Regions from separate parts of the Streptomyces sp. NPDC002809 genome, predicted to be linked through region 4. Evidence: riboswitches for the same ligand, from Rfam matches in the RefSeq annotation. Region 4 holds a riboswitch; each other region holds the start of a gene.
What was found. A riboswitch is a leader RNA that binds a small molecule or an ion and turns the genes downstream of it on or off. The one in region 4 is predicted to bind cobalamin.

Region 1: it holds a riboswitch for cobalamin, as region 4 does, so the genes downstream of both, metE (5-methyltetrahydropteroyltriglutamate--homocysteine S-methyltransferase) here and ABT025_RS04530 (ABC transporter substrate-binding protein) in region 4, are expected to answer to the same signal.
Region 2: it holds a riboswitch for cobalamin, as region 4 does, so the genes downstream of both, ABT025_RS36540 (cobalamin biosynthesis protein) here and ABT025_RS04530 (ABC transporter substrate-binding protein) in region 4, are expected to answer to the same signal.
Region 3: it holds a riboswitch for cobalamin, as region 4 does, so the genes downstream of both, ABT025_RS27285 (ribonucleoside-diphosphate reductase subunit alpha) here and ABT025_RS04530 (ABC transporter substrate-binding protein) in region 4, are expected to answer to the same signal.

The regions. Positions count from the first base shown of each region.
Region 1 is NZ_JBEOVJ010000048.1:19,445-27,206, reverse strand. Features, by position in the region: gene metE (5-methyltetrahydropteroyltriglutamate--homocysteine S-methyltransferase) at 1-2,212, opposite strand, end outside; cobalamin riboswitch at 2,374-2,588, opposite strand; gene ABT025_RS25360 (carbohydrate kinase family protein) at 2,733-3,617, shown strand; gene ABT025_RS25355 (carbohydrate binding domain-containing protein) at 3,705-6,707, opposite strand; gene ABT025_RS25350 (TetR/AcrR family transcriptional regulator) at 7,006-7,605, opposite strand; gene ABT025_RS25345 (exo-beta-d-1,3/1,6-glucosidase) at 7,758-7,762, shown strand, end outside.
Region 2 is NZ_JBEOVJ010000113.1:9,145-16,906, reverse strand. Features, by position in the region: gene cobN (cobaltochelatase subunit CobN) at 1-324, opposite strand, end outside; gene ABT025_RS36545 (cobyric acid synthase) at 345-1,886, opposite strand; gene ABT025_RS36540 (cobalamin biosynthesis protein) at 1,883-2,911, opposite strand; cobalamin riboswitch at 3,055-3,185, opposite strand; gene ABT025_RS36535 (hypothetical protein) at 3,347-3,580, opposite strand; gene ABT025_RS36530 (inorganic phosphate transporter) at 3,615-4,898, opposite strand; gene ABT025_RS36525 (class II aldolase/adducin family protein) at 5,135-5,800, shown strand; gene ABT025_RS36520 (alpha/beta hydrolase) at 5,920-7,047, shown strand; gene ABT025_RS36515 (hypothetical protein) at 7,234-7,762, shown strand, end outside.
Region 3 is NZ_JBEOVJ010000056.1:5,831-13,592, reverse strand. Features, by position in the region: gene ABT025_RS27300 (helix-turn-helix domain-containing protein) at 1-917, opposite strand, end outside; gene ABT025_RS27295 (hypothetical protein) at 999-1,211, shown strand; gene ABT025_RS27290 (ribonucleotide-diphosphate reductase subunit beta) at 1,208-2,215, opposite strand; gene ABT025_RS27285 (ribonucleoside-diphosphate reductase subunit alpha) at 2,218-4,596, opposite strand; adenosylcobalamin-variant (AdoCbl-variant) riboswitch at 4,748-4,846, opposite strand; gene ABT025_RS27280 (GNAT family N-acetyltransferase) at 4,925-5,437, opposite strand; gene mctP (monocarboxylate uptake permease MctP) at 5,555-7,189, opposite strand; gene ABT025_RS27270 (DUF3311 domain-containing protein) at 7,186-7,440, opposite strand; gene ABT025_RS27265 (GntR family transcriptional regulator) at 7,698-7,762, opposite strand, start outside.
Region 4 is NZ_JBEOVJ010000004.1:187,353-195,114, forward strand. Features, by position in the region: gene ABT025_RS04520 (ABC transporter ATP-binding protein) at 1-382, opposite strand, end outside; gene ABT025_RS04525 (FecCD family ABC transporter permease) at 379-1,401, opposite strand; gene ABT025_RS04530 (ABC transporter substrate-binding protein) at 1,500-2,540, opposite strand; cobalamin riboswitch at 2,604-2,790, opposite strand; gene ABT025_RS04535 (hypothetical protein) at 2,936-3,109, opposite strand; gene ABT025_RS04540 (acyl-CoA dehydrogenase family protein) at 3,106-5,007, opposite strand; gene ABT025_RS04545 (hypothetical protein) at 5,175-6,491, shown strand; gene ABT025_RS04550 (carbohydrate kinase family protein) at 6,814-7,746, opposite strand.

The DNA of each region.
Region 1 (7,762 bases), on a different contig from region 4:
TGGCCCACAGACGCTCCGCGCCCAGGGCGGCGAGGCCGGTGCGCAGCAGGGCCGCCGTCTCGTCGGCACTCGGCACCCGGGGCGAGTGGATGTCATAGACCCCGGGGCCCGCCTCGCGCGGGTAGCCGTGGTCGGCTAGTTCCCGGGCGACCTCCATGTGGGAGCGGGCAGCTTCCAGGCTGATGACGTCGGCGTCGAGGTCGTCGATGGCGTTGATGATGTCGCCGAACTCCGCGTAGCACATATGGGTGTGGATCTGGGTCTGCGGCCGTACGCCGCCGGTCGTCAGGCGGAACGCCTCGGTGGCCCACGCCAGGTATGCGGCGTGCTCGGCGGCCCGCAGCGGCAGGGTCTCGCGGAGGGCGGGTTCGTCGACCTGGATGACCGACGTGCCGCCCGCCTCCAGGTCCCCGACCTCGTCGCGCAGGGCGAGGGCGACCTGGCGGGCGGTCTCGGCGAGTGGCTGGTCGTCGCGGACGAACGACCAGGCGAGCATGGTGACGGGCCCTGTGAGCATGCCCTTCACGGGGCGCGCGGTCAGCGACTGTGCGTACGCGGTCCGGCGGACGGTCATCGGGTCCGGCCTTGAGATGTCGCCGACGAGCACCGGGGGACGGACGTAGCGGCTGCCGTAGGACTGGACCCAGCCGTGCCGGGTGGCGAGGTAGCCGGTGAGCTGTTCGGCGAAGTACTGGACCATGTCGTTGCGTTCGGGCTCACCGTGCACCAGGACGTCCAGCCCGGTCTCCTCCTGGAAGGCGATCACTTCGCGGATCTCCGCCTCGATCCGCTTGTCGTAGCCGGGGCCGTCGAGCCGCCCGGCCCGCAGGTCGGCCCGAGCGGTGCGCAGTTCGTCCGTCTGCGGGAAGGAGCCGATCGTGGTGGTCGGCAGCAGTGGGAGTCCCAGGTGCGCGCGTTGGAGCAAGGTCCGCTCGGCGTACGGCTGAGAGCGACGGCCGTCCGCATCGGTGACGGCCGCGGCGCGGGCCCGCACGGCCGGGTCGCGGGTCAGTGCGGATCCCGCGCGGGATGCCAGTCCTACCCGGTTCTCTGCGAGTTCGGCGGCGATGGCTCCGGTTCCGCGCGCGAGACCGCGGGCGAGGACGACGAGTTCGGTGGTCTTCTGGCGAGCGAAGGCGAGCCATCGGACGATCTGCGGGTCGATGCCGCGCTCGGCTGCGGCGTCCAGCGGTACGTGCAGCAGTGAGCAGGAGGCCGAGACGTCCACCCGGCCGGCGAGACCGAGGAGGGTGCCCAGCGTGGCGAGCGACTTCTCCAGGTCGTTGATCCAGATGTTGCGGCCGTTGACGACGCCCGCGACGAGCCGCTTGCCGGGCAGACCGCCGGCGGCGGCGAGATCGGCGAGGTTGGCGGCGCCGGATTCGGTGAAGTCGAGGGCCAGTCCGTCGACCGGAGTCCGGGCCAGGACGGGCAGTGCGTCGCCGAGCCGCCCGAAGTAGGAGGCGACCAGGAGCTTCGGCCGGTCTTCGAGGCCGCCGAGCCGGTGGTAGGCGCGGTCCGCGGCGTCCAGTTCCTCGGGCGTGCGGTCCTGGACGAGGGCGGGCTCGTCGAGCTGCACCCATGAGGCTCCCGCCGCCCTGAGGTCGGCGAGCACATCGGCGTAGACGGGCAGCAGCCGGTCCAGCAGTGACAGCGGGTCGAAGCCGGCGGGGGCGCCCGGGGCCGCCTTGGCCAGCAGGAGGTAGGTGACGGGACCGACGAGGACCGGACGGCCCGTCAGGCCGAGGGCGGCGGCTTCACGGAACTCGGCGACCTGCCTGGACGAGTCGGCGGCGAACACGGTGTCCGGGCCCAGTTCGGGTACCAGGTAGTGGTAGTTGGTGTCGAACCACTTGGTCATCTCCAGCGGCGCGGTCTCCCGGCTGCCGCGGGCCATCGCGAAGTAGCCGTCCAGCGGCTCGGCCGCCACGGCGGCCCGGTGCCGTTCCGGGATCGCGCCGACCATGACGCTGGTGTCGAGGACGTGGTCGTACAGGGAGAAGTCACCGGTCGGAACTTCTCCGATGCCGGCGGCGGCGAGTTCCTCCCAGTTGGCCCGGCGCAGGGCGGCGGTGGTCTCCCGCAGGGCTTCGGCGGTGACGCGGCCGTTCCAGTAGCCCTCCACCGCCCTCTTCAGTTCGCGGTGGTGGCCCTGGCGGGGGTAGCCGTACACGGTGGCGGTTGCCGTCGCCGAGGCGGATTCGGATGTCACGTAGCTCTCCTTCGCGAGCGTGTCTCCTGCGGATCCCGGATCGGGACGCGGGCGCGAAGGGGTGACGGACCGGGCGGATCACCGCACCGTTTCGGTGCCCGTCCACCCGCTGTCTGCCGCCGACCCGCCCACGAGGTCACCGAGATCTCCGCATCCGAGGGTTCGGGTGCGGGCAACGGGCAGGTCTTCGGACTCGCGGGCACGTCTGCCGGGGCAGACTCCTACTGGCCGTCGCTTCCCGGGCCCTTCGGGTCCAGTGCGTATGACGGCGGTCGTTCCCGCTCACCGCTGCGGGGCAGTCCCGGATTCCCACCGGGTTCCCTCTTGCGACGCGCCTGCCTGGCGGACAGGGCGAACCAGCTGCACATCCCACCCTAGAGGACTGCCGCGCACACCACGCCGTTGTTCACATTCCGGACCTACGGATGAGACGGACGCCGGCTCGGGACGTCGGCCATACTGATCACGGCGGGAACGGAGAGGCGGAACAGTGGTCCAACAACAAACGGAATACGACGTCTTGGTGGTCGGCGGCAGCGGGGTGGACACGATCGTCCGCGTCGACTCCCTGCCGGTCCCGCTCGCCGACTCGGTGATGGTCGGACCGATCGAGGAGTGGCCAGGTCACACCGGGGGCAACGTCGCCCTCGGCGCCCGCGCGCTGGGGCTGGATGTCGCGCTGCTCGACTGCATCGGCGACGACTGGACCGGTGCGCAGGTGCGCGAGCGGCTGGCCAAGGGCGATGTGGAGTTCCACCCGCTGATCTCGGCGGCAGGCACCCGCCGTGCGGTGAACCTGGTGGACGCGACGGGCCGGCGGATGTCGTTCTACGACGCCCGTGACCCGGAGGACCTGCGGATGCCGCAGGACTTCTACCTTCCCCGGCTGCGGCGTGCCCGCCACGTCCATCTGTCCATCATGAACTTCACGCGTTTCCTCTACGACGACATCGAGGCCCTGGGCATCCCGGTCTCCACCGATCTGCACGACTGGGACGGACTGGGCGACCATCAGCGGGAGTTCGCCCTCAGGTCCGATCTCGTCTTCTTCAGCGCGGCGGCGACGGGCGACCGCACGCCCGCGGTGATGCGGGAGATCCTGCGCGAGGGCCGCGCGGGCACGGTGGTCGCCACGGACGGCGCGGCGGGGTCGTACGTCCTCACCCGTGACGGCGGGCAGGACCCGGTCCACGTTCCGGCGACGGTTCCGCCGTCGCCGGTGGTGGACAGCAACGGTGCGGGTGACGCCTTCGTCACCGGCTTCCTCTACGGACGGCTCGACGGCCGGGACGCCCTGGGGTCTGCCCGGCTGGGTGCGGTGGCCGGCGCCCACGCATGCACGGCCCCGGGTTCGACCGCCATGATCGGCCGCGAGGCCCTGCTGGCGGCGGACGGCGGTTCGTAGTCCCGGAGTGTGCGCGTGCCCCGGCGGGCCGGAGTCACCGGCCCGCCGGGGCACGCGCTGTGCGGCTGAAGTGCCGCTGGTTCCGCGCTACTTCAGGTACGGACCCGCTGTGCCGATCTTGCCCGGGCCGTTCAGCACGTAGACCCGCATGTTGCCCTTGCCGGGTGCGGCGACGGTGAGCTTTCCGCCGGTGACGACCTGTGTGTCACCGGTGACGGCGTCCTTGTACGTGCCGTTGGGGATCCCGGTGTACGAGGCCCCACCGGTGACGGTGACGAGGGCGAAGCTGTCCGTCGTGCCACTGGTGTAGCGGCGCTTGTACGCCATCTGCCCGGTGATGCCCTCGGTGGAGTACTGGCCCATCTGCAGGGCGGGCACGGCCCGGCGGATCTCGTTGAGCCGCTGGACGTGCTTGACCAGGGGCTGGGACAGCGTGTTGGCGACCTCACCGGTGGCGGAGTCGACCTTGGCGAACTCCGAGGACGTGACGTCGCCCGCGAGGTGGTCACCGTAGTAGGCGCGTCCGGTGGTGGCCAGCGGGCAGCTGGGCCCGCAGTCGATCTTCTTGCCGGCCTGGAACTCGATCTCCGAACCGTAGTAGAGCGTCGGGATGCCGCGGAAGGTCCACATCAGGGCCATGTTCTCGGCCCAGGCCTCGGTGCCGCCCGCGTAGCGCTCGCTGCTCTTGTTGGGGCCGTAGTCGTGGCTGTCGACGTAGACGACGTTGTACGTGGCGTCGTTCGTCGAGTCGTCGGAGTCCTTGCCGTTGTTGTACGCGTTCGTGGCGTCACCGAAGTTCATGTGCATGCGCATGTCGATGATGTTCATGCCGGAGAACTGGCTGTGGTCGGGGGTGTGGTAGGTGTTGCCGTCCAGGAACGCGTTGGTGGACGTGGGCTGCGACCCGGTACCGAGCTGCTCCTCGTAGTTGTACATCTCCAGTGCGGCCTTGGTGTCGTCGGCGTCGTACTCCTTGCGCTCCTTCCAGGTGAAGAACTGCGCGGAGTGGTTGACCGAGCCGCGGTTCCACTTGTCGTTGACGAACGCGCCGACCTCGCCGAAGACCAGGAAGTTCTTCGCGGCCTCGGCACCGAACTGCTGGGTGACGCGCTCCTGGATCGCGGGCAGGAAGCGGCGGTTCCAGGTGGTGCGTGGGATGTGGACGGCCGTGTCGATGCGGAAGCCGTCGACACCCATGTCGATGTACTTGTTGTACGCGCCGATCAGGTAGTTCTGGACCGGTGCGGATTCGGTGTTGAAGTCGGCCAGGTCCTCGTGCAGCCAGCAGGAGCGGGAGTCCTCGCCCTCCCAGTTGCCCAGCCAGCAGTTGTGGTAGTACTCCTTCGGGAACATCCCCGATGTCGGGTTCGGCCACTGGCAGTTGTAGATCTTGTAGCCCTCGGGAGAGGTGGCTCCGGTCGGCTTGCCCCAGTTGAGACAGGTGTTGCCCGCGGGCTCGGCCGTGGACCACAGGTCACCGTTGTAGTACGACTTACCGGTCTTGGGGTCGACGGTCAGTCCGTCGTACTCGAAGCCCTCGTTCTTCTCGTCGTAGTACCAGCTCCACTGGCTGTCACGGACCCCGTAGACGGTCGGGGTGTACAGGCCCTTGGCTCCCCAGCGCGAGGAGTGGTTGTAGACGACGTCCTGGTAGATCTTGATGCCCTTGGCGTGGGCGGCGTTGATGAGGTCCTGGTACGAGGCTCCGGCGGACTCGAGCCGGGGGTCGACCTTGTAGAAGTCGTAGCCGTGGTAGCCGTGGTAGTCGTAGTCGGACCGGTTCAGGACGACCGGGGTGATCCAGATGGCCGAGAAGCCGAGTCCCTTGATGTAGTCGAGCTTCTTGACCAGGCCCTTGAAGTCGCCGCGGAACATGGGGTCGTTGTTGGCCGCGTTGCCGGACTTCACGTCCTGGCTGCCGCCCCGGTTGTTGCTCGCGTCCCCGTCGTTGAAGCGGGCCGTCAGGACGAAGTAGATGGGGTCCTTGCGCGGGTCGGTGCCCAGCGGCTTGCCCTGGCCGGCGGCCGGCGGCTTGTCTCCCGTGGTGGCCTTCGCGGCCACGGAGGCCGCGGAGGTGTTGCCCGCCGCGTCGGCCGCCTTGACCGTGTAGGTGTAGGCGGTGTTCTCCTCCAGGTTCGACTCGGAGAGCACGGTCGAGCTCACATCGGTGACGACGCTGCCCTTGGTCCCTCCGGTCCGGGCGACCTGGTACTTGGTCACCTTCTTGTTGTCGGTGGAGGGTTCCCAGGTCAGGACCACCCCGACGCCGTCGGCCTTGGCCGTCACGCCCGTGGGCACGGTCGGCGCCTCGGTGTCCGGTGTCTCGGCGACGCACGGGTCCTTGGCGTCCTTGGCGACGGTCCGGTCCTTCACGGTGCTGACCCCGGCGGAGAGCGTGTAGTTGCCGCCGTTGTTGTTGTCCCAGACGCCGTTGCCGTTGTTGAACGCGGCCTGCATCGAGGTGGCGGTGCCGAGGTCGACCGTCTTCTTCACCCAGCCGGTGCAGGCGGACTCCATGCCGACGCCGGGCACCGCGGTCCAGGAACCGCCCGCGGGCTGGTAGTGCAGGTTGGTGGTGGTCCAGCCGACGGTGGCCGTCGAGTAGTAGACCGAGGCGGTGTTCGCCGTAGCGTCGGTCGGGCTCGGACTCGGGTCCGGGTCGGTGCCACCGGCGCACGGGTCGCTGTGCGCCACGACTCCGTCCTTGACGGTGACGTTCCCGCTGCCCAGGTCGTAGTTCTTGCCCGCGTTGTTGTCCCAGACACCGGAACCGTTGTTGAAGGTCGCCTGCAGCCCTTGTGCGGTACCGAGCGGCACGGTCTTCTTGACCCAGTCGGTGCAGGCGGCCTCCATCGCCACGCCGGGCACCGCGGTCCAGGAACCGCCGTCCGGTGCGTAATGGAGGTTGTAGGCCGCCCAGCTCTTCGTCTTGGTGTAGTAGAAGACGGTTGTGGAGGTCTCCGAAGCGGCGACGGGCTTCGCGTCCAGGCCGGACGTGGCGGGCAGCGCGGTGAACAGGCCGAGCACTGCGGCCGCGGCCGTGGCTGCCGCGAGGGGGCGTCTCAGCAGCCGGTGAGGGGTGCGTTTCATCGGTGTCTCCAGGGAAGGGCCACGGCGACGGCGAAGCCGTGGCGTCCAGGACGCAGGAGTCGGGGACCTGCGCCGTCCCGCCGGAAACCCTGACGCGCCTCAAGGTCCTAGCGATGGGGGTGCGTTCCGACTGAAAGATCAGCCGGAATTTTGCTGCAATCTCTTGCAGCTGGGAAGTTACCGGCACATGACAAGGCCGTAAAGGGGTTCGACGCCACCTGACACGCCCTCTTTAAAACGGAGGGGGACATTCCACGCCGGGCGGCCGCCCTCGCTCCGCCCGGCGGACCGCCGCCGTTCAGATCGGCACGGTCAGCTGCGCCTGAAGGTGGGCGCGCAGCACACCCACCATGTCCGTCCTGCAGCCGCTGAGGAGCCACTGCGTCTGGAGTCCGTCCATCAGTGCGATCAGCTGCTGCGCAGCCTCGTCGGGGTCGATCCCGTCCCGCAGGACCCCCGCGTCGCGGGCTTCCGCGTACGAGACCGCGGTGTTCAGGACCAAGTCGCGGTACCGCTCGACGAAATAGGCGTGGGCCGGGTGCTCGGCAGAGGTGGCCTCGGCCGCCAGCACGGAGAACAGTTCGACGATTCCCCGCCGTTCGGCGTTCAGCACGGCAAGGTCGACCAGCCGGCGCAGGCAGTCCACGCCCCTGGGGCCGCCGACGGAGAACAACTCCCCGTCCACCTCGTCGCGGTGTTCGAGGACCGCGAGCAGCAGTGACCCCTTCGTGGGGAAATGGTGCAGCAGACCCGGGTGCGAGATGCCGCAGCGGGTCGCGATCACGCGCAGCGAGGCACCCCGGTAGCCGACCTCTCCGAACATGGCCATCGCCTGGTCGAGGATCTCCACGCGCTTCGCGCGGCCCTTCGCGTAGCCACGACGCGCCTCACCCGTCACTCGCCACTCTCCCGGTCATGTCGGACAGCACCCCTGCGTACCGTCGCACACTCACATACTTACCACCCGGTCGGGATTCAGCGTACGGTGGATCCCTGCGGCTGAGTTGTGCCGTGCCGCGCCATCCCGCCGACGCTGTGAAAGGAACTCCCGTGGG
Region 2 (7,762 bases), on a different contig from region 4:
ACCGCCCTCCACGAGGTAGCGCAGCGCCTCGGCGACGACGCCGGCCGGTACGGACGACTCGGCCATCAGCTCTGCGTCCGGCACCGCCTCGCCGCCGAGCAGCACGGTCGGGATGCCCGAGGCCTTGAGCGTCGCGAGTCCGTCCTCCCAGGCGCGCTTGCCGCCCAGCAGACGGACCACGGCGATGGAGGACCCCTCGATCAGAGCGGGGAGTTCCTCGTGGACATCGATACGGGTCGGGTTGCCGATCCGGAAGGGCGCGCCCGAGGCCCGGGCGGCGAGGAGGTCGGTGTCGGCGGTCGACAACAGCAGCACGGTGCTCAGCGGGGTAGTCAGTGGGCCGTTCATGCGCGTGCTCCAGGTGCTCCGGGGGCGATGAAGGGAAGTCCTGTCGGTGCGCCCGACTCGATGAGCCGCCACAGCGCGTCGGTGTCCGCGTGTTCTTCGATCAGGTCGCCGAGGCGGTCGAGCTGTTCCTCGCGCAGACCGGCGAAGCAGGTGTCGGGGGCGGGGACGAAGCGGCGGCCGGCGGCCCGTGCGATCTCCGTCAGGAAGCGGCGGCGGAACGCGTCGCTCTCCAGCGAGCCGTGCCAGTGGGTGCCCCACACGGCGCCGGAGCGGCAGCCGTCGATGCGCTGTCCCCGACCGTCGGTGAGGAACGGCTCGCCACCGCGCACGTCCGCGACGCCGTGGTGGATCTCGTACCCCTCGACCGGGGCGCCGAGTGCCTCGCCGACCGGCCGGGCGAGAGTCTTCTCGCGGTCGAACCGGATGCGCAGGGGCAGCAGCCCGAGCCCGTCGACCTTCCCGGCGCGCGACTCGACGTCGTCCTCGATCTCTTCGCCGAGTATCTGGTAGCCGCCGCAGATGCCGAGGACCGGACGGCCCTCGGCGGCCCGCCGCCGCAGCGCGTCGGCGAGCCCGCGTTCGCGCAGCCAGGAGAGCGCCTTCACGGTGCCGCGGGTGCCGGGCACGATGACGAGGTCTGCGTCGGCCAGTTCCTCGGCACGGTCCACGAACCGCACGATGACGCCCGGCTCCGCGGCGAGCGCGTCCACGTCGGTGAAGTTGGACATCAGCGGCACGGCGCACACGGCGACGCGCAGGATGTCCTCGCCGTGCGGCGGGGCGACGACCGACTCCCGTACGGTGCCGCGCAGCGACACCCGCAGGCCGTCCTCCTCGTCGATGCCGAGGCCGTGGGCGAACGGCAGCACCCCGTACGTCGGCCGTCCCGTCAGATCGCGCAGCATGTCCAGGCCGGGCTCCAGCAGGGAGACGTCACCGCGGAACTTGTTGACCAGGTACCCGGCGATCAGCGACTGGTCCTCGGCCGAGAGCAGCGCCGTCGTACCGAAGAACGAGGCGAAGACCCCTCCGCGGTCGATGTCGCCGACGACCACCACCGGGAAGCGTGCGGCCCGTGCGATGCCCATGTTCACGATGTCCGTGCGCCGCAGATTGATCTCGGCCGGACTGCCCGCCCCCTCGCAGATCACTGCGTCATACGTGCCCCGAAGCTGCTCCAGGCAGTCCACGACGGTGGACAGAAGTTGCTCCTGCCGGCCGCCGTGGTAGCCGCGGGCGCTCATCTCGCCGACCGCGCGCCCCATCAGGACGACCTGGCTGGAGCGGTCGCTGCCGGGCTTGAGCAGGACCGGGTTCATCAGTGCGGTCGGCTCGACCCGGGCGGCCTGGGCCTGCATGGCCTGGGCGCGCCCGATCTCCGCGCCCTCGCGGGTGACGAAGGAGTTGAGCGACATGTTCTGTGCCTTGAACGGTGCCACCTTCACGCCCCGGCGCACCAGCCATCGGCAGATGCCCGCGGTGACGACGCTCTTGCCCGCGTCCGAGGTGGTCCCGGCGACCAGCAGTCCGCCGCTCATGTCGGTCTCCGTCCTGAGAGTCGAGTCCCTGCGGTACGGGCCCCCGGGTGCCGGGTTCCCGCGGTGCGGGCCCCTGCGATCCGTCGTGCCGCGAGACCCGCGCCCAGGCGGGCCGCCACGCTCACGCCGAGGGCCAGCGCGCTCACACGGCGCGACAGCCGTACGGCACGCTCGATGTCCTCGCTCTCGACCGCCCGGCCGGTGGCTCCGTTGAGTACGGGGCGGTGTTCGACCCGGCCGCCGTAGGCGAGCGTTCCGCCGAGCCGTACGCCGAGCGCGCCCGCGAACGAGGCCTCCACCGGGCCCGCGTTGGGGCTAGGGTGCTTGGCCGCGTCGGCCCGCCAGGCCCGGACCGCTCCTCGTGGCCGCCCCCCGGCGGCCACGGCGAGCAGGGCCGTCAGCCGGGCGCCCGGCCAGCCCGCGAGGTCGTCGAGGCGGGCCGAGGCCCAGCCGTAACGCCGGTAGCGGGGCGATTTGTGACCGACCATCGCGTCGAGCGTGTTGGCGGCCCTGAACCCGACGAGTCCGGGGACCCCGCCCAGCGCGCCCCACACCAGGGCGCCGACGACGGCGTCCGAGGTGTTCTCCGCGACGGACTCCACGACGGCGCGGGCGATCTGCGGCCCGTCCAGGGACTGCGGGTCGCGGCCGCACAGGTGAGGCAGCCGCTCACGGGCCAGGTCGATGTCCCCGGCGGCGAGCGCGCCGCCGATGGCCCGGGCCTCGCGGCCCAGCGACGTACCGCCGACGACGGACCAGGTGGCGGCGGCGGTCAGGGCGACGGACGCGGCGGGGTGGCGGCGCAGCGCACGGGTGGCCAGCGCGGCAGCCCCGGCGGCGCCTCCGGCGCAGACCAGGGTGTGCAGCGCGCCCCAGCCGCGGTGGTCGCGCCACAGACGGCGTTCGACGCCTGCCGCGGCCCGCCCGAAGGCGGCGACCGGGTGGCCCCTGCGGGGGTCACCGAGCAGCAGATCGCCGATCAGACCGGCCGTGGCGCCGTACGCGAAGATGCGATCGGCACGCACGGTTCAGCCGGCCGTTGCGCCTCGAAGGACCCTCGGACAGGCGGTTGCTGGCAGGAGCAGCACAGGACTGGACGCACGGCAGCCGGGCATGGCGATATGTCCTCACTCAGGGTCCGCGCCCTGGTTCGACGTGACGGCGACGAGAGTCTCCTGGCTTCCGGATCCGCAGTTCCCCCGGTCTTCCAGTCCGCTCGCGTGGACCGTGACTTCCGTGGTGGGGGACTGCTCCCCGGTGACAGTGGCGGGACCGCGCCGGATTCGCACCGGCTTCCTCTGCTGTCGCCGTAATGGCTCCGGCAGTCCACCACGCTCTGCGAACGCCCGTCAACTTGCCGTTGACCTGCGACGGTGCAGTGTGCTCAGACGCACATCGGGCCGGACGCACACGTGGTGCGGCCGGCCCGATGCGGAGGAGCGGGGAGTGAGTGGTGGGGCTCAGGCGACGATCAGATAGATGCCGTAGGCCACCGCCGCGGCGCACAGTCCGAAGCAGACGTACGCGCCGGCGCGGGCCAGCACGAGCGATCCGCCGGCCGATCCGCCCGGTGCGGCCGGTTCCGGCTGCTTGGAGAGGCCGACGATCCCGAGGGTGAAGAGCCCCACGAGCGCGACGGTGGCGACGAGGGAGACGCCGAAGACGGTGCCGAGGGCTGCCCAGTCGATGTTCATGTGGATCTGTCCTTACCGGAGGCTCTTGGGGTCCCTAGACCGTGGCAGGTCGGGCCGGGTCGGTGACCGGTCCGGCCGGGGCCGGGATGGTGGCCGTGAGGTCGTGGGCCCGGGCAGCCGCCGTGGGCGGCGGGCTGACGGCCGCGATGGCGGTGGTGACGACGCCCGCGGGCTCGTCGTCACCGGCCGCCGCGCCCTCGTCCTGGCCGCCGGGTGCGACATCGTCGTGCCCGACGGGCCTGCGGCGCGACAGCATCCAGATCGCACCGGAGCCGGCGATCAGCAGCGCCGCGACGACCACGACACCCCAGGTGCCCTGCTTGGTGAGGAACTCCGCGCCCGCGCCGACCAGACCGGCGGCCGGCAGGGTCAGACCCCAGGCGACGAACATCCGCGTGGCGGTGGACCAGCGGACCACGCCGCCCTTGCGGCCGAGGCCCGCGCCCATGACGGCACCGGAGCACGACTGGGTGGTGGAGAGGGAGAAGCCGAGGTGCGAGGAGGCCAGGATGACGGTGGCCGCACTGGTCTGGGCGGCGAAGCCCTGCGGCGGCTTCAGCTCCGTCAGGCCGCTGCCCATGGTGCGGATGATGCGCCAGCCGCCCAGGTAGGTGCCGAGTGCGATGGCGAGGCCGGCGCACACGATGACCCAGACCGGCGGGTTGGAGCCGGGGGAGAGGACGCCGCCGGTGACCAGGGCGAGCGTGATGATGCCCATGGTCTTCTGCGCGTCGTTGGTGCCGTGCGCGAGTGACACGAGCCCGGCCGAGGCGATCTGACCGGCGCGGTACCCCTTGGCGGTGGCCTTCTCCTGGGCGCCGCCGGTGACCTTCCCGCCGATGCGGTACGTCAGCTTGGTGGCCAGCAGCGCGGCCAGACCGGCGACGACCGGTGCGGCGACCGCGGGGAGCAGCACCTTGGTGACGACGGTGCCGCCGTCGACCGACGACCAGCCGGCGGACATCACCGCGGCGCCGATCAGGCCGCCGAACAGTGCGTGGGAGGAGCTGGACGGCAGACCGACCAGCCAGGTCAGCAGATTCCACAGGATGGCGCCGACGAGCGCCGCGAAGATGACCTCGGTTCTGAGTCCGTCTTCGTTGATGATCCCGCCGGAGATCGTCTTGGCGACCTCCACCGACAGGAACGCGCCTACGAGGTTGAGAACGGCGGACATGGCCACCGCTGTCTTGGGTTTGAGTGCGCCGGTCGAGATGGTCGTGGCCATCGCGTTGGCGGTGTCGTGGAAACCGTTCGTGAAATCGAACACTAGAGCTGTCACGATCACAATCGCGAGCAGCAGCGTGATGTGTTCCATTTACCCAGGCAATCGTTCGACGTCAGTGGCACGTGGACCGTAGGCAATCCGGGTGAACGGAAGATGAACTGAGCGGGGCGTTGCGGTGACTCCAACCGGAGTGCCGCCGCCCTTTTCGCCCGCCGCGCGACGGTGGGGTTCCGGCGCAGGCCGGTGTGGGCCCGGAATCCGGCGTTCGGGCGGGCCTGCGGGGGAGGGGTGGCAGCGGGCCGCTCATCCGTTGAAAGGATCTTCGAATGAGCAGCGAGTGGCGGGATTCGATCGAACGGGCCTGGGATGCGGTCGTCGCCACCGCCCGCAGGACGGCCTCCGACGGGCTGGTCGTGGGGACCTCGGGCAACGTCTCGGCGCGGGTCGGCGAGACCGTGCTGGTCACCCCGAGCGGAGTGCCGTACGACCGGCTCCGCCCCGAGGATCTGGTCGGCGTCGATCTGGAGGGCAACCAGGTCCTCGGTGACATGGTCCCCACCAGCGAACTCCCGCTCCATCTCGCGGTGTACCGGAACACCGACGCGGCCGCCGTCGTGCACACCCACGCGGTGCACGCCACGGCCGTCTCCACGCTCGTCGCCGAGGTGCCGTCGGTCCACTACGCCGCCGCGATGCTGGGCGGCCCTGTCCGGGTCGCCGCCTATGCCCGCTACGGCACCGACGAACTGGCCGGAAACATGCTCGCCGCCCTGCGCGACCGCACCGGCTGCCTGCTGGGCAACCACGGCACGGTCACCTACGGCGCCACCCTCGACGAGGCGTACGACCGGACCGCCCAGCTCGAATGGCTGTGCCGCCTCTGGCTCACCGCGAGCTCCGTACCCGGCCGCACCCCGGCCCTGCTCACGCCGGAGCAGCTGAGTGACGTCAAGGAAGCGCTGAAGGGGTACGGGCAGCAGCCGGGCCGATAGCCGACGGACGGGCGCGTCGGCCGGGCCGGGCCCCGGCGGAGGCCGCGCGGGGCGGGGGCGGGTCACCGTACGGCCCCCGCCCACTGGCCGTACGCGGCGCGGACCGTGAAGCTGAAGCCGTGCGCCTGGCTACAGCAACGGCAGCAGCCGTCACCACCATCCTCGGCGTCGGTGCGGCAGCGGTCGCGGCCGGCCGGTACGCCGGCGACGTCGCCCTCAAGGCGCCGTCCGGCCGCCCCCTCCCCGCCGACCGCAGACTGACCGTGCATGCGACGGCGGCCGGGCAGGTCACCCTGACCCGGTCCTTCACCTCGCTCCGGCCCGGCACCTACGGGCTGGTGGGCGACGACGTCCATGCCGTGGTCGGCCCGGTGATCGACCAGGCCCACCAGGCCCCCGACACCGTCGTACGCCGGCTGGAACGCGTGAACCGCGGCACCCTGCGCCCCGGCGCCAAGGTCCGCATCACGCCCGAGCTCCACAGCGGCGACCCCTCCACGGCCCTCGGCCTCGAATTCCGCGAGGTGGAGATCCCCGGCGAACTCGGCGGTCTGCCCGCCTGGTTCGTGCCCGGCTCCCGTGACACCTGGGTCATCACCGTGCACGGCATCGGCACCACCCGGGAACACCCGCTGAACCTGACGGGCTTCCTGCACGGGCAGCAGCTGCCCGTGCTCGACCTCGCCTACCGCGGGGACCCCGGAGCGCCCCGATCCCCGGACGGGCTCTCCCACCTCGGCGAGTCCGAGTGGCGGGACCTGGACGCGGCCATCCGCTTCGCCGTGCGCTACGGCGCCGAGCAAGTCGTCCTGCACGGCTGGTCCACCGGCGCCTCGATGGCCCTGCACGCCTGCGTCAACTCCGCGCTGAGGGACCGGATCTGCGGTCTCGTCCTCGACTCGCCGGTGCTGGACTGGGCCGCCACCCTGCGCGCCCTGGCCGCTGCCCGGGGAGTCCCCGCCGCCCTGCTGCCTCTCGCGGTCCGTGCCGCCCAGGGGCAGACCGGACTGCGGGGAGCCCGGCTCCTGGACGCGTCGCTGCCCGGGACCCTGCACGTCCCGACGCTGATCTTCCACGGACCCGACGACACCCTGGCCTCCTGGCAGCCGTCCCGGGAGCTCGCCGCCCGCCGCCCCGACCTGATCGCCCTGCACGCCGTACCCCAGGCTCCGCATGCGGCGATGTGGAATGCCGGCCCGGCCCGCTACGAAGAGACGCTGCGGCGCTTCCTCACGCCCCTGATGTGAGCTGATGTACCGCTTCGGCCGGTTGGTCCCGGCCGGTGCGGCCACGCCCCCGACACCGGTGATCCAGGTTCCGTTTGGGCTTTCGGGCCGTCAGAGGCAAGACTGCTCCCCGTGACGTCCCGTACCCCGCGCGACTCCAGGCTGCGACTTGTCCGCCCGCGACCCCTCGCCACGGCTCGCAAGGCCGTGACAACCCGGCGCACCAGGCCGGCGCCCCGCCCGCCCGAGGGCACCCCGCCCCGGGCGGAACTGGCCCGTCAGGCCAGGACCGCTCTGGCCGACGCCGTACGGATCGCCCGCTGGGCGGCCGACGGCGCGAGCTCCGGCACGCCTCCACTGGCCGCCCAGACCCTCGAACGGGCTGCGGCTGCGCTGGAGTTGTCCCCGGCCCAGGTCCGCTCCGGCTGGGACAGGGCCAGGCTCGCCGGACTCGTGGAGCTGCACGGCGACACCGCTCGGCCCGGCTGGCGGCTGCGCGCCTGGGACCGCGACGACTCCGCCGTGCTCCGCGGCTGGGTGGCCCTCTTCGACGCCTGGTCGCTCGTCCACCCCGCACCGCAGGGCATCGAGTCCTCCGCCGTCGCCGAGGCCGTCGAGGCCGTGCCCCAGGTGCTCTCCCTTCTCCAGCTCTCGGCGGGCCCGGTCACCGTGCCCGCCCTCCTGGACCTGCTCGGCCAGCGCGTGGCGGAGCTGCACGAGGAGCGCTGCGAGGTGC
Region 3 (7,762 bases), on a different contig from region 4:
GTGGTGCCGAGGGAGCGTACGAACTGATGGCGGAGCGCGGCGGCGTTCCCGAAGCCGGTCTGCCCGGCGATCGTGTCCATCGTTTCATCGGATGTCTCCAGGAGGTGCTGGGCCAGGAGCACGCGCTGGCGCAGCAGCCAGCGGTACGGCGTGGTGCCCGTCTCCTGCTGGAAGCGGCGGGCGAAGGTGCGTGGCGACATGTGCGCCTGGGCGGCCAGCTGCTCGACGGTCATCTCCTGGGCGAGGTGGCGCTCCATCCAGGCGAGCGTGCCGCCGACCGTATCGCAGCGGGTGCGGGGCAGCGGGCGCTGGATGTACTGCGCCTGGCCGCCGTCACGGTGCGGCGGCACCACCATGCGGCGGGCGATGGTGTTGGCGGCGGCGGTCCCGTAAGCCTGGCGGACCAGATGCAGACAGGCGTCGATCCCCGCGGCCGTGCCGGCCGACGTGATGACCGGGCCCTCGTCCACGTACAGCACGTCCGGCTCGACGACCGCCCGCGGAAAGCGGCGGGCCAGCTCGTCGGCGTGGCGCCAGTGGGTGGTGCAGCGCCGCCCGTCCAGCAGTCCGGCCGCGCCCAGTACGTACGCCCCCGAGCAGACGCTCAGCACCCTGGCCCCGCGGTCCACTGCCCGGCGCAGCGCCTCCAGGACCTCCTCGGGGTACTCCCGGTCCACGAAGTGGGTGCCGGCCGGGACGGCGATGAGGTCGGCCTCCTCCAGGCGGTCCAGGCCGTGGGGGGTGGTGATGGTGAATCCGGCATGGGTGCGGAGTACCGGGCCCTCGGCGGAGACCACGGCGAAATCGTGCACCGGCAGTCCCTCCTCGCTGCGGTCGAGTCCGAACACCTCGCACAGGACCCCGAGTTCGAAGGGGTTCACATCGTCGAGCAGCAGGGCGGCCACGTTTTTCAGCATGACCTCAGTGTGGCAGTAATTCGATGCTCCATGACAGTCCTGCCACTGCCGCGATCGGCCCGGACCGGCGAGAGTAGAGGCATGAACACATTCCTGAACGTCCTTGGCATTTCCGCCGTTTTCGCTCTCGTTCTGCTGCCGGTGCTGGTCGGCATCGCCCGCGAACGCCGCATCGGCCTTGAGCTGCGGGAGGCGGAACGGGCCCGGAGCGCCGAACCCCCGCGAACGGCGGACGCCGCACAGCCGGTGAGGGCCGCACGGCGTCCGTACGTCAGAACCTGGGCGCGAATCTAGAAGTCGTCGTCGAAGCCGACGGTGCCCTCGACGGCCACCTGGTAGGCGGACGGGCGGCGCTCGAAGAAGTTCGTCAGTTCCTGGACGCCCTGGAGCTCCATGAACGAGAAGGGGTTCTCCGATCCGTACACCGCCGGGAAGCCCAGCCGGGTGAGCCGCTGGTCGGCGACGCACTCCAGGTACTGGCGCATCGAATCGGTGTTCATGCCGGGCAGGCCCTCGCCGCACAGGTCACGGCCGAACTGCAGCTCCGCCTCGACGGCCTCCTTCAGCATGTCGGTGACCTGCTGCTGGAGGGCGTCGTCGAAGAGCTCCGGCTCCTCCTTGCGGACGGTGTCCACGACCTCGAACGCGAAGTTCATGTGCATCGTCTCGTCACGGAACACCCAGTTGGTGCCCGTGGCGAGGCCGTGCAGCAGCCCGCGCGAGCGGAACCAGTACACGTAGGCGAACGCGCCGTAGAAGAACAGTCCCTCGATGCACGCCGCGAAGCAGATCAGGTTCAGCAGGAAGCGACGGCGGTCGGCCTTCGTCTCCAGCCGGTCGATCTTCTCGACCGAGTCCATCCACTTGAAGCAGAACTGCGCCTTCTCGCGGATCGACGGGATCTCCTCGACCGCGTCGAACGCGGCCGCCCGGTCGTCCGGATCGGGCAGGTACGTGTCGAGCAGCGTCAGATAGAACTGGACGTGCACGGCCTCCTCGAAGAGCTGCCGCGACAGGTACAGCCGCGCCTCGGGGGAGTTGATGTGCTTGTACAGGGTCAGTACGAGGTTGTTGGAGACGATCGAGTCACCGGTCGCGAAGAACGCGACCAGCCGGCCGATCATGTGCTGCTCGGCGGGCGACATCTTGGCGAGGTCCGCCACGTCGGAGTGGAGGTCGACCTCCTCCACGTGCCAGGTGTTCTTGATCGCGTCCCGGTAGCGCTCGTAGAAGTCCGGGTAGCGCATCGGCCGCAGGGTCAGTTCGAAGCCCGGGTCGAGAAGGTTCTTGTCACGCATGATTACTGGCACGCCTCGCAGGACTCGGGGTTTTCCAGGGAACAGGCGATCGCGTCCGCGTCGGGCGCGGGTGCCTGCTCGGGGATCGGGGCGGCGGACGCCGCGCGGGCGATCCGGGTCGCCGGGCGGGAGCGCAGGTAGTACGTCGTCTTCAGCCCCTGCTTCCAGGCGTACGCGTACATCGAGGAGAGCTTGCCGATCGTCGGCGTCTCCAGGAACAGGTTCAGCGACTGGCTCTGGTCGAGGAACGGCGTACGGGCCGCCGCCATGTCGATCAGTCCGCGCTGCGGGATCTCCCACGCGGTGCGGTACAGCGCCCGCACCTCCTCGGGGATCCAGGCGAAGCCCTGCACCGAACCGCTCGCCTCGCGCAGCGCCTCACGGGTCCGCGCGTCCCACACGCCGAGCTTCTTCAGCTCGTCCACCAGATACGCGTTGACCTGGAGGAACTCACCGCTGAGCGTCTCGCGCTTGAAGAGGTTGGAGACCTGCGGCTCGATGCACTCGTACACGCCCGCGATCGAGGCGATCGTCGCCGTCGGCGCGATGGCCAGGAGCAGCGAGTTGCGCATACCGGTCTTCGCGACCCGGGCGCGCAGGGCGTCCCAGCGCTCCGGCCAGTTCAGCTCGGTGTCGTAGTGGTCCGGGTGCAGCACACCGCGGGCGGCACGCGTCTCGGACCAGGCGGGCAGCGGTCCCGAACGCTCGGCGAGGTTGCAGGACGCCTCGTACGCCGCGAGCATGATGCGCTCGGAGATCTTCGTCGACAGGGCGCGGGCCTCGGGGGAGTCGAACGGCAGCCGCAGCTGGAAGAAGACGTCCTGCAGGCCCATCGCGCCCAGCCCCACCGGACGCCAGCGGGCGTTGGACCGGCCGGCCTGCTCGGTCGGGTAGAAGTTGATGTCCACGACCCGGTCGAGGAAGGTCACGGCCGTACGCACGGTGGCGTCCAGGCGCTCCCAGTCGATCGCGCCGTCGGCGACGAACGCGCCGAGGTTGACCGAGCCGAGGTTGCAGACGGCAGTCTCGCCGTCGTCCGTGACTTCGAGGATCTCGGTGCACAGGTTCGAGGAGTGCACGACCCGGCCCGGCTCGGCGGTCTGGTTCGCGGTCCGGTTGGAGGCGTCCTTGAACGTCATCCAGCCCTGACCGGTCTGGGCGAGGGTCCGCATCATGCGGCCGTAGAGCTCACGGGCCGGCATGGTCTTGCGGGCCAGGCCCTTGGCCTCGGCCGCGCGGTAGGCGGCGTCGAACTCGTCGCCCCACAGGTCGACCAGCTCGGGCACGTCGGCCGGGGAGAACAGCGACCAGGTGCCGTCCGTGTCCACGCGGCGCATGAACTCGTCGGGGATCCAGTGCGCCAGGTTGAGGTTGTGCGTACGCCGCTGGTCCTCGCCCGTGTTGTCGCGCAGCTCCAGGAACTCCTCGATGTCCGCGTGCCACGTCTCCAGATAGACGGCGGCGGCACCCTTGCGCCGGCCGCCCTGGTTGACCGCGGCGACGGAGGCGTCGAGCGTCTTCAGGAACGGGACGATGCCGTTGGAGTGCCCGTTGGTGCCGCGGATCAGGGAACCGCGGGCGCGGATCCGGGAGTACGAGAGGCCGATGCCGCCCGCGTGCTTGGAGAGGCGCGCCACCTGGTGGTAGCGGTCGTAGATCGAGTCCAGCTCGTCCAGCGGCGAGTCCAGCAGATAGCAGGAGGACATCTGCGGGTGCCGGGTGCCGGAGTTGAAGAGCGTGGGGGAGGAGGGCAGGTAGTCCAGCCGGCTCATCAGACCGTACAGCGCGGCGACTTCGGCCAGGGCGCGCTCGGAGGTGTCCTCGGCGAGCCCGGAGGCGACGCGCAGCATGAAGTGCTGCGGCGTCTCGATGACCTGCCGGGTGAGCGGGTGGCGCAGCAGATAGCGGCTGTGCAGGGTGCGCAGGCCGAAGTAGCCGAAGCGGTCGTCGGCGCCGGCGGCGAGCGACTGCCCGACCAGCGCGTCCAGGGCGGCAGCGTGGAGCGTCACGAACTCGGCCGTGCGGTCCGCGATCAGGCCCTCGCGGTGCCCGACGGCAACCGATGCGGAGAACGATGTCGCGCCCTGCCCGGCCGCCTCGTCCGCGATGGTGCGGGTGAGGAGACGGGCGGCGAGCCGGGAGTAGGCGGGGTCCTCGGAGATCAGGCCCGCGGCGGCCTCGGTGGCCAGCGAGCGCAGCTCCGCCTCGTCCGACCGGGCGTTACGGCCGCGCAGTGCGGCGGCGGCGACGCGTCCGGGGTCGGTGTCGGGCAGATCGGCGGTGAGGTCGGTCAGGGTCCGCAGCAGTGCGGTCCCGGGTCCGTCGCTCGTGGTTCCCGTTGATTCGGCCGCTGAAACCGGATCGGCTGGCGCGATGGTCACGCGGTGCTCTCCCTCGCTCGGCTCGGGGCCTTCGGGGAGCGGGGGCAGCCGGGCGGAGCGGGACCCGGCAGGGCAGCGCTCCGTGCGGCGTCCACCGGCCCATCCACGAGGCCCGGACGTCTGGGCATCCGGATCGGTCGAGCCGGATGCGCTGTCGGCAGGTCCTCGGACTGGGGGGTGCGCAAAAGCACACCGAACACACCGTTGCGGGACAGTTCCGGATTCGCACCGGATTTCCCTGCGGCGACAGCGAGCACGAGCATACATGTGGGGGCTGCCGGATGCGGCAGCCCCCACATGTTGTGTCGTACGAGATCTTGGTGCGCCCTTACGGCAGGGGCCGGAGGTCCAGACGGTACGTCAGCAGCTTGAGGTCGTCGATGGGATTCCAGTCCCTCTCGGGCGTCCGTACGAAGCCGAGGCGCCCGTAGATCCTATGGGCTCCGAGCATGGCCGGCTGCGTCGACAGGACGAGCCCCGTGACCCCCGCGGTGCCCCGTGCGCGGTCGATACAGGCCCGTACGAGCGCCTCGCCCGCCCCGGCGCCACGGGCCTCGCGGGAGACCGCCAGCATCCGGAACTCGGCCTCGTCCGCGGCCGCGATGTCGGCCCACGGGTTGCCCGGCCGGGCGTAGGTGACCCCGCCCAGGACGCGGCCCCGCGCGTCGGCGGCCACCAGCACCTCGGCCTCGGCGGCCCTGCGGGGTACGTCGCGCAGCTGCTCCAGGTACGGATCGTCGGCGCCGTAGTCCAGGAGCCCGTCACCGAGATAGGCCTCGGCGGTGATCTCGCCGAGGAGCGCGTGCTCGGCGGGTTCGACCGGCCGGATAGCTATGTCCATGGGCGGAAGTCTGCCGTACCGGCGGCCCGTGGCCGCATGCGATTTCCGCGGGACGCGTGAACGGGCCGCCGCACCCCTCCCGGGAGGCGTGCGGCGGCCCGTTCACGTACGTGGCGGTCAGTGGCCGCCCGGCGCACCGGCGGTGGCCGGCGGGAGCTCCGTCTTCACGCCCGGGTCGCCCGAGTCCGCGGTGTAGTCACCCGGGGAGGTCTCGTCGACCCCGACGGGCGCCTTCACGGCGTTCAGGACGAAGGTGAGGACGACGACCACCACGACGTTCAGCACGAAGGCCGTCAGTCCGATGTAGCCGATCTCGCCGAGGCCGGGGATCTCCTTGGAGGACCCGCCGAAGTGGCTCTGGGTCGGGCTGGCGACCCCGTACGCGGCGGCCGTTCCGTAGACCATGCCGACAGCCCAGCCCGCGAGGAGCGCCCAGCGGTGGAACCACCGGGTGAACAGCCCGCCGACCAGGGCCGGCATCGTCTGGAGGATCCAGATCCCGCCGAGCAGCTGGAAGTTGATCGCGACCGTCTTGTCCATGGTGAGGACGAAGGCGAGCGCGCCGACCTTCACCAGGAGCGACACCAGCTTGGAGACCTTGGTCTCCTGCGCGGGCGTCGCGTCGGGTTTCAGGAAGTCCTTGTAGATGTTGCGGGTGAACAGGTTCGCCGCGGCGATCGACATGATCGCGGCAGGCACCAGGGCGCCGATCCCGATGGCGGCGAAGGCGACGCCCGCGAACCAGTCGGGGAACATGTTCTCGAACAGCTGCGGGATCGCCAGCTGGCCGTTGTCCACCTTGACGCCGGCGGCGATCGCCATGAAGCCGAGCAGCGCGAGCAGCCCCAGCATCAGCGAGTACAGCGGCAGGATCGTCGTGTTGCGGCGGATCACGTCACGGCTGCGGCTGGAGAGCGTCGCCGTGATCGAGTGCGGGTACATGAAGAGCGCCAGCGCCGAGCCCAGGGCCAGGGTGGCGTAACCCCACTGGCCCGCCGCTCCGGGCGCGAGTCCGGCCACCGGTTTGCCGGCCGCCTCGTTCTTCGCCGAGAACGCCTCGCCCGCCTTGGCGAAGATGTCGTCGAAGCCGCCCAGCTTGATCGGGATGTAGATGATCGCCACGGCGATGACCAGGTAGATCAGGCCGTCCTTGACGAACGCGATCAGCGCCGGGGCGCGCAGGCCGGAGGAGTACGTGTACGCGGCGAGCACCGCGAACGCGATCAGCAGCGGAAGGTCCTTGACGAACCAGTGGGTGTTCTCGCCGCCTCCGACGCCCATCACATCCAGAACCGCCTGGATACCGACGAGTTGGAGTGCGATGTAGGGCATCGTGGCGAGGATGCCGGTGACGGCGACCGCCAGCGAGAGCCCCTTGGAGCCGAAGCGGCCGCGGACGAAGTCCGAGGTGGTGACGTAGCCGTGCTTGTGCGACACCGACCACAGGCGCGGCAGGAAGGTGAAGATCAGCGGGTACACCAGGATGGTGTAGGGCACCGCGAAGAAGCCGGCCGCGCCCGCCGTGTAGATCGCCGCGGGAACGGCGACGAAGGTGTACGCGGTGTAGAGGTCGCCGCCGAGCAGGAACCAGGTGACCCAGGTGCCGAACGACCTTCCGCCCAGCCCCCATTCGTCGAGGCTGGCCTCGTTCTCGGCCTTGCGCCACCGGGCGGCCATGAAGCCGACGACCGTGACGGCCAGGAAGAAGAAGATGAAGACGCCGAGTGCGACGCCGTTCACGCCGTCCTTCATGCTGACGCACCCCCCTTGCGGGCGCGCTGGTCACGCTGCCACAGCTTGTACGCGAGCATCGTGAGCGCCGTCGAGATCAGCACCCAGAGCATCTGGTACCAGTAGAAGAACGGGATCCCGATGAAGGTCGGGTCGACCTTGGCGTACGAACTCACCCAGAGCATCGCCACGAACGGCGCGATGAGGCAGAGGGCGATGACCACCCTCATGGGTGTGACTGTGGGTGGTTTTCCTTCTGGTTCTTCCGGCATGGCGGCGACTCCGTCCCCTCGCTGAGCACCTGGTGTAATGCGCAGGAAATCTAGGCGAGGGTTCCGCCCACCGTCACCCCCTGTCCGCATTGCGGTCCGACAACGGTCCTTCGGTTTCGGACAGTTGGTCGCAATGGCCTCAAACGTCGGAGAGTTGGTCCAGGCCAACCGGCGGGCGGGGGGCTCGCGGGGCAGCGAACAGCCCCCGTGGGAACGGTTCCACGAGGGCTGTGCGGATGGGCGGTGACGCGGACGGATCAGTCCAGCGGCCGCTTCAGGCGGGCCACGAACTTGTAGCGGTCGCCCCGGTAGACCGAGCGCA
Region 4 (7,762 bases):
CCTCACGCACCGCCGTCTCGTCCGCAGCCCCCGGCGCCGACCAGGCACGGCGGTGCGGGATGCGGCCCAGGCGTACGACGTCCACGACGCTCAGCTCGACCTGCGTGACGGCGTGCTGGTCGACCACCGCGACCCGTCTGGCCACGGTGCGGCGCCCGACGGCCGCCAGCGGATCGTCGTCGAGGGTGACCACGCCCGCGTCCGGGGCCAGGACTCCGGCCAGGATCCGCAGCAGGGTGGACTTCCCGGAACCGTTCGGGCCGATCAGTCCGATGGTGGCGCCCGGCGGCGGGGCGAGCGAGACACCGTCCAGGATGAGCCGGCCGCCCGCCTCCCTGCTGACCCGGTCGGCCCGCAGGCCGCCGGGGTGGGCCGGGGTCACGAGGCCCGCCGGGTGCGGTAGAGAACCAGCACGAAGGCGGGTACCCCGATCAGGGCGGTGACGACTCCCACCGGAACCTCCTGCGGGTCCAGGACGGTCCGGGCGAGGGTGTCGACCCACACCAGGAAGACGGCCCCGGCTAGCGCGGTGACCGGCAGCAGCCTGCGGTGCCCGGAACCGGTGAGCGCACGGGCCGCGTGCGGCAGCACCAGTCCGACGAACCCGATGGCACCGGCCGAGCTGACGAGTGCGGCGGTCAGCAGCGCGGTCGTGCACAGCAGCACGATCCGGGTACGGCCGACGTGGACGCCGAGGGTGGCTGCCGCGTCCTGGCCGAAGGCGAAGGCGTCGAGCGTACGGGCGTGGCCGAGACAGATCAGCAGCGTCACTGCGAGCACGGCGGAGCAGATCCACACGTCGCTCCAGCCGACGCCGCCGAGTGAGCCCAGCAGCCAGAACAGCACCCCGCGGGTCTGCTCGGCATCGGCGGCGGTCATCACGACGAAGGAGGTGAGCGCGGAGAAGAGCTGCATGGCCGCGACGCCGGACAGCACGACGCGGTCGGTGCTGCCACCGAGGGTGTGGCTGAGCAGCATGACGAGGGCGAATGAGCAGAGCGCCCCGATGAACGCCCCGGCCGACAGGGAGACCGCTCCCCCGCCGACGCCGAGAACGACGACGACGACCGCGCCGGTCGAGGCCCCGGAGGAGACCCCGAGGACGAACGGGTCGGCGAGCGGGTTGCGCAGCAGGGACTGCATGACGGTGCCACAGACCGCGAGCCCCGCGCCGCAGACGGCGGCGAGAAGGGTGCGCGGCATGCGCAGGTTCCAGATGATGCCGTCGCGGATCGGGCTGAGCCGCGACTCACCGGCACCGAGGTGGGAGGCGACCGTGGACCAGACGTCGGCGACGGAGATCCGGGCGGGGCCGATGGTGACGGCGACCGCGACGGACAGGACGAGCAGCAGGATCCCGCCGGCCCACAGGAGTCCGCCCCCGAGGCCCCGGACGCCCAGGAGGCCCCGTACACCCGGGAGGCCACGGACACCCCGGATGTCGGGCCGGCCCTGCACACGCGCGTCCTCGTGCGGTGCCGCCGCCCGTTCGGTGTCCGTCACCTCGCGAGCCCGAAGCTACGCAGGCCGGCGGCCACGCGCTCCACGCCCTCGACGGTCCGGATGGTCGGGTTCATGGCCTGGCCACTGAGCAGCACGTAGCGCTTGTGCCGGACGGCGTCCATGTTCTTCGTGGCGGGGTTGGACTCCAGGAAGGCGATCTTCTTCGTGGCGCTCTCGGCGGTCTGCGACTTGCGCGTCAGGTCGCCGATGACCAGCACGTCCGGGTTGCGGTCGGCGACGGTCTCCCAGTTGATCTGGGGCCATTCCTCGTGGGTGTCGTCGAAGGCGTTCTTCGCACCGGTCTCCCGGGTGATGATGCCGGGTGCTCCGCAGCAGCCGGCCAGGTAGGGGGCCTCGGAGTTGGCGAACCAGTACATCAGGGAGGCCCCGGAGGCATCGATGCCCCCGGTCGCCTTGCGCACCCGGGCACGCAGCTCGGCAACAAGCTTCTCGCCGCGCTCCGGAACGCCGAACACCTTGGCCAGGTCCCGCACTTCGCCGTAGACGCTGTCCATGGTCAGGGCGCCCGTGCGGACACCGTCACCGTCCTTGCTGTTGTCCTTGGCGGTGCAGTCGGCGGGTGAGACGTAGGTGGGGACGCCGAGCTTCTCGAACTGCTCCCGTGGGGCGACGCCTCCCTTGGCGAGCGTCGACTCGAAGGAGGCGCTGACGAAGTCGGGCTCCTGATCCAGGACCTTCTCCGACGAGGGCCGGTTGTCGGAGATCCTCGGGATGCCTGCGTTGGCCTTCTCCAAGCCCTTCAGCACGGGGTCGGTCCAGGTGGCGGTGGCGGCGAGCCGGTCCGCGAGGCCGAGCGAGAGCAGGATCTCGGTCGATCCCTGGTCGACCGGCACGGCGCGCTTCGGAGCTGCCTCCACGGTGACGGTCCGTCCGCAGTTCTTCAGGGTCACCGGATAGCCGTCGGCTCCCCGGGCCTTGGCGGCGGTACTGCCCTTCCCGCCGCCGCAGGCGGTCAGCAGGATCAGTCCGGCAGTGAGCAGGGCAGCGGTGCGGGCGGGGCCGGCTATGGGCGGCACGGAGTACCTCGTCGTCTCTGGGCCCATGCGCGGGACCCGCTGTACGGAGTTCCGCGATCCGGTCCCGGACCGCGGGTGCCAGCAGGTCTTCGGACTCGGGTTCACGCGGACGGGACGCCTTCCCGGGAAACCGTGGGTCTCCCAGTGGCTGTGGCCCCGCCCGTCCCCCTCACCGCTGCGCGTCAGTTCCGGATTCGCACCGGATTCCCTGACCCCTACGTGGAGTTCGACTGGCTCCCGGCACGCTACCACGTGCCTCTGCGCAGCTCAGCGGCGGTGCGCCCGGGCACGAGCGGTGGGCGGACGGGCGGTCGGGGCCGGGCTGCGTGCGCGCGCCGCGCACGCCGCCCCGAGCGCCCGCCCGACGCCCGAGTGCCGGGGCGGCCTCGCTCCGGTCAGGCCTTGCGGTGAACCGATTCGCCACCGATGGTGCGTGCACCCTCGCACCACCGCGAGAGCAGGGCCGCGGTCCCCCAGAAGCCCAGCAGGACGACGCGGACGCCCAGGCACCGGACCGCGTCCGCCGCCCGGTGCGGCAGCGCTGCGGCTCCCTGCGGTGTGTCCGTCATCGCGCGCCCCCGGCAGGTTCCCGGTCCGCAGCGGTGTGCCAGGAGGCGCCCGGGTCGTCGTAGGCGTCCGTGTAGCGGGCTCCCGCGATGGGCCAGTCGGCGAGCAGTTCGCCGGGCAACGCGAAGGACTCGGCGAGTTCCGGCAGATGACCGCTCACGGCTGCGATCAGCTGCTCGGTGACATCGGTCAGCCCCTCGACCTGACCGGCGGTCAGATGGCCGGCGGCCAGCAGATCCCCGCTGTTGCGCGCGACCCAGCGCAGCGCGAACAGCCGGGCCAGTTCGCCCAGCCGCTCGCGGGCCTCGCCGCCGGGCAGAGCCGCGAGCGCGTGCTCGTACGCGTGGGCCGCCTGCCGGTACGCATGCGCCTCGACCCCCCGCAGAGCGGTCCCGGACGCCTCGTTCCAGCGCTCCAGCGGGTTGCCGTGCGGGACCCGCGCCATCCGGGCGGCCGCCCGCGCGAACCAGATGCGCTCCACCTGGTCCAGAAGCCGGCCCAGGAAGCGCAGATCGGTGAGGTCGCCGCCCGGCGCAGCGGCCGCCGGCTCTTCGTCCGGGTCCCGTGCGGCCTCGAAGAGCAGGCCGGCGGCCGCCCTGGAGTGGATGGCCAGATTGTCCCCCTCGGCGGTGATGGCGCCCTCGACGCCGGTGACGAGTTCGGCCATCCCGTTGTTCTCCAGCAGCCCCTGGGCGCCGCACCGTTCCCGGCATTCGACGATGACGGACCGGGCCTGCCACGTGATCCACCCCTTGGCCACGTCGACCAGCCGCTCGGCCGCCTCCCGGCCGGCCGGCGGTCCTGCCGCCGCCTCTTCCCAGCGGTCGAGGACCCTCCGGTGCAGCAGGCTCATCGCGAAGACGGTCGCCATGGCCTCGGCGAGCGGCCCGTGGTGGCTGCGGTGTGCGATCACCGGGACGGGCGGCGACGGGCGGCCACCGGAGACGAAACGGTGGCCGCCGTAGCGGACGGCGACGGCCAGCGTGGCGCGTGCGGACCCCACCGCGCTGGCGCTCATGCAGATCCGGCCCGCGGTGACCCGTCCGATCGACGCGAGAAAGCGGCGCCTGCGCCCCTCGGTGTCGCTGCGGAACACCCCGTCCTCGCCGACCCGCCCCTGTACGCCGCCGAGCAGCGCCTCTCGCCCTACGAAGACCTGGTCGAAGGAGGTCAGGCAGTGGTCGACGGGACTGCCCATCCGTGCGGGAAGCCGGCGCACCCGGATCCCCGGCAGGGCCCGGGACGCATCGGTGAGCGGCACCAGCAGCAGGAAGACTCCGTGGTCGGCACCCCCGACGATCAGCCGGGCGGCGACGAGCCCCGACTTGGGGCCGCCCGCCGGACTGGTGTTGGGCATGAACTTCTGTGCACCGGCGTGCGGGGTGTGGAGCACGAACCCGTCCCGGGCGGGGTCGAAGGTGGCGGTGGTCTCGACGGCGGCGGCGTCGTTGCCGTGCGCCACCTCCGTACAGAGGAATGTGCCGATCCGTCGCAGCCGGAGGAACTCCGACAGGTCGCGGGTGCCGTCGGCGTCGTGGTCGAGAAGGCTTCCGAGGAAAAGGTTGTAATGAATGCCCGCAACGGTGGCGAGGGCCGGGTCCACAGGGGCGAGCCATTCGTGCATGGCGGCAAGGGCGCGTGGATCGGAGGCCGGCCTGGCGGCACTGTCCAGCGCACTGTTGAGTGTGCGCAGCCGTGCGTGGGCGAGGGCGAGCCGCTCGTCGGGGGTGGGGCCGGGAGGCGGCCAGAGCGGCCGGCGGAACGGTTCTGTGGTGACGAGCCGGCGCCAGAAGCCGTGCTCGCGGCGGGCGTCCGGACCGAGGAGCGCTGTGGTGAGCAGGTCGGCGACCGGCCCGGTTCGGGCTCCCGAGGGGCCGACGCCGTCGAAAATAGTGGTCATAGAAGAACAAACGATCAGAAAACGCCCAGGACACCCCCACGATCGGTGTCCAGGCCGACTCGTCCTCGCCCGGCATGGCCCCGACGACACCGTACCGGCCCCCGCCCATCACCTGTATGCAGCAACCCACCGTGCTCCGCGGTCGGCCAGGACATCCCCTTGGGGTCATGGAACGCGATCCCGGCCGGTCGGCCGCGCCGGACGAGCACGCCGAACTGGAAGCCCTTCGGGTACGGGTGGCCCAGTTGGAGGCCCGTACCCCGGCCCGGCACAGGCTGCGGCTCCGTTCGTTCTTCGCGGTCCTGCTGATCCTGGTGGCGGCCGTGCTGACACCGCTCAGCATCGTGTCGAGCTGGGCGAGCGACGTCGCCGGGGACACGGACCGCTATGTGGCGATGATGGATCCGCTGGCCTCCGACCCCCATGTGCAGGCGGCGGTGACCGACCGCGTGACCACCGCCGTCATGACCCACCTGGACATCGACGCGCTGCTGGCGGACGTGGCTCCCGCCGACCGGCCGGTCGTCGACAAGGCCCTCGAGAAGCTCGGCGGCCCGCTGACCACGGGTGTCACGAACTTCGTGCACGGGACCGTCGAGAAGTTCGTGACCAGCGACGCCTTCGAGCGGCTGTGGAGTGACCTCAACCGGCAGGCGCACGCCTCCGTCGTGAAGGCGCTGACGGGCGAGGGCGGCGGCGCGGTGAAGCTGACCGACGACACCGTCACGCTGGACCTCGCCCCCGTCATCGACCGGGTGAAGCAGCGCCTCGTCGACCGCGGTCTGACGGTCGCCGAGAAGATCCCGGAGATCCACACCGACTTCACGGTCCTGACCTCGGACTCGGTCGGCAAGGCCAAGCAGGCGTTCCGGGCGCTCGAACTCCTCGGATTCTGGCTTCCCGTGTTCACGCTGGTGCTGGCAGCGGGCGGGGTACTGCTCGCGGTGCGCCGGCGACGGGCCCTGGTCACCGCCGCGCTCGCGGCCGCTGCGGGTGCCGCCCTGCTCGCGCTCGGGCTGTGGGCGGGGCGCGCCTTCTATCTCGACAGTCTTCCCTCCGACGTCTCGCAGCCGGCCGCGGGGGCGGTCTTCGACGCGCTGGCGGGATATCTGCGCGCCGGGGCCCGGCTGGTGGTGACCGTCGGTGCGGTGGTGGCGCTCGCGGCCTGGCTCACCGGCGGCGGCCGCGCCGCGACCCGGGTCATGGCGATGTGGAGCGGCGGCATCGGGGCCGTACGGGACGCGGCAGGTTTCACTGGCGGTCCGGTCGGCAGGTGGGTGCACCGGGCCAGGCGGCCGCTGAACTGGACCGTGGTCGTGGTGGCCGTCGCGGTGCTGGTGGCGTGGGACCGGCCGACCGGCCTGGTCACGGTGTGGATCGCGCTGTGTGCCCTGTTCGCCCTGGCCGTCGTCGAGTTCCTAGACGACGACAGCACTCCGCACCTGGCGGAGCCGGGTGACGGGCGGGTGGCAGGCGGTTCCTGAGGGCCGTCCCGCACTCCCTGATGGATCGGCGTGGATCAGCGCACGACGTCGGATGCGGTGCGCCGCAAGGCGGAGCAGCGTCACGGCGCACGACGTCGGATGCGGTGCGCCGCAAGGCGGAGCAGCGTCGCCTGCTCCGGCTCGCGACGCCCTGCTCGTGAAGGCCGGTGCCACAGGCGCGGCTGGCGGGCCGGCTGGCTGGCTGGCCGGCTGGCTACGCAAGGCGGCCGGCGTGGATCGTCATCGAGACCCGGAGCGAGTGGAAGCCCGTCGCGTGGCGGTGCCACCGTCCCCGTGGGGGGGGCGGTGGCACCGAGGTGTTTCACATCCGGCGGAGCGCCGCGCCGAGTTCCGCCGCGTCGGGCGGGTTGGCGCCGGCCCGCGAGACGGTCACCGCCGCCGAGGCAGCCGCGTGCCGCAGGACGTCGGCCACGGTGGCCCGGTCCAGCGACCGCAGCCGTTCCCGGCCGTCCGGCCCGAGCAGTCCGTGGGCGGCGAGCGCGTGCAGCGTGCCGGACATGAAGGCGTCCCCCGCCCCCACCGTGTCGACGACCTCCGTGGTCAGCGCCTCGATGCTCACCCGGCCGTCGGGCAGGACCGCGAAGGCCCCGTCGCCGCCCCGGGTGACGAGGACGACGGCCGGGCCGCCGGCCAGCCACCGCTCGGCCACCTTCACCGGGTCCTGGCCCGGATACAGCCATTCCAGGTCCTCGTCGCTCGCCTTGACCACATCACTGAGCGCCACACAGAGCTCGACCTTGCGCACGGCGGCCTCGTGGTCCCCCATCAGCTCGGGCCGCACATTGGGGTCGTAGCTGACCGTCGCGGCGGCCCGCAGCGACTCGACGGCGGCTACGACCGCAGCCGCGCCGGGTTCGGTGACCGCCGCGATCGACCCGGTGTGGACGTGTGCGGGCGGCCGGTCCGGGGAGACCGGACCGAGGGTCCAGGTGATCTCGAAGGTGTACGCGGCCTGGCCCGCGCCGTCCAGCGTCACGGCTGCGGACGGGGTGGGGGCGGTGGAACCGTCCGTACGGACGTCGACCCCGGCTCCGGCCAGGTGATCCCGGATCAGCCGCCCGTTCCCGTCCGCCCCGAGCTGGGTGAGCAGGGTCGCACCGTGTCCGAGCCTGGCCAGGCCGTACGCGACGTTGGCCGGGCTGCCGCCCGGGTGGACCCGGTCGGCCTCCCCCGGCAGCCGGACGATGTCGGCGACGCATTCGCCGATGACCAGCAGGTCGATTCTGTCGAGCATGAGGGTGAGGCCTCCT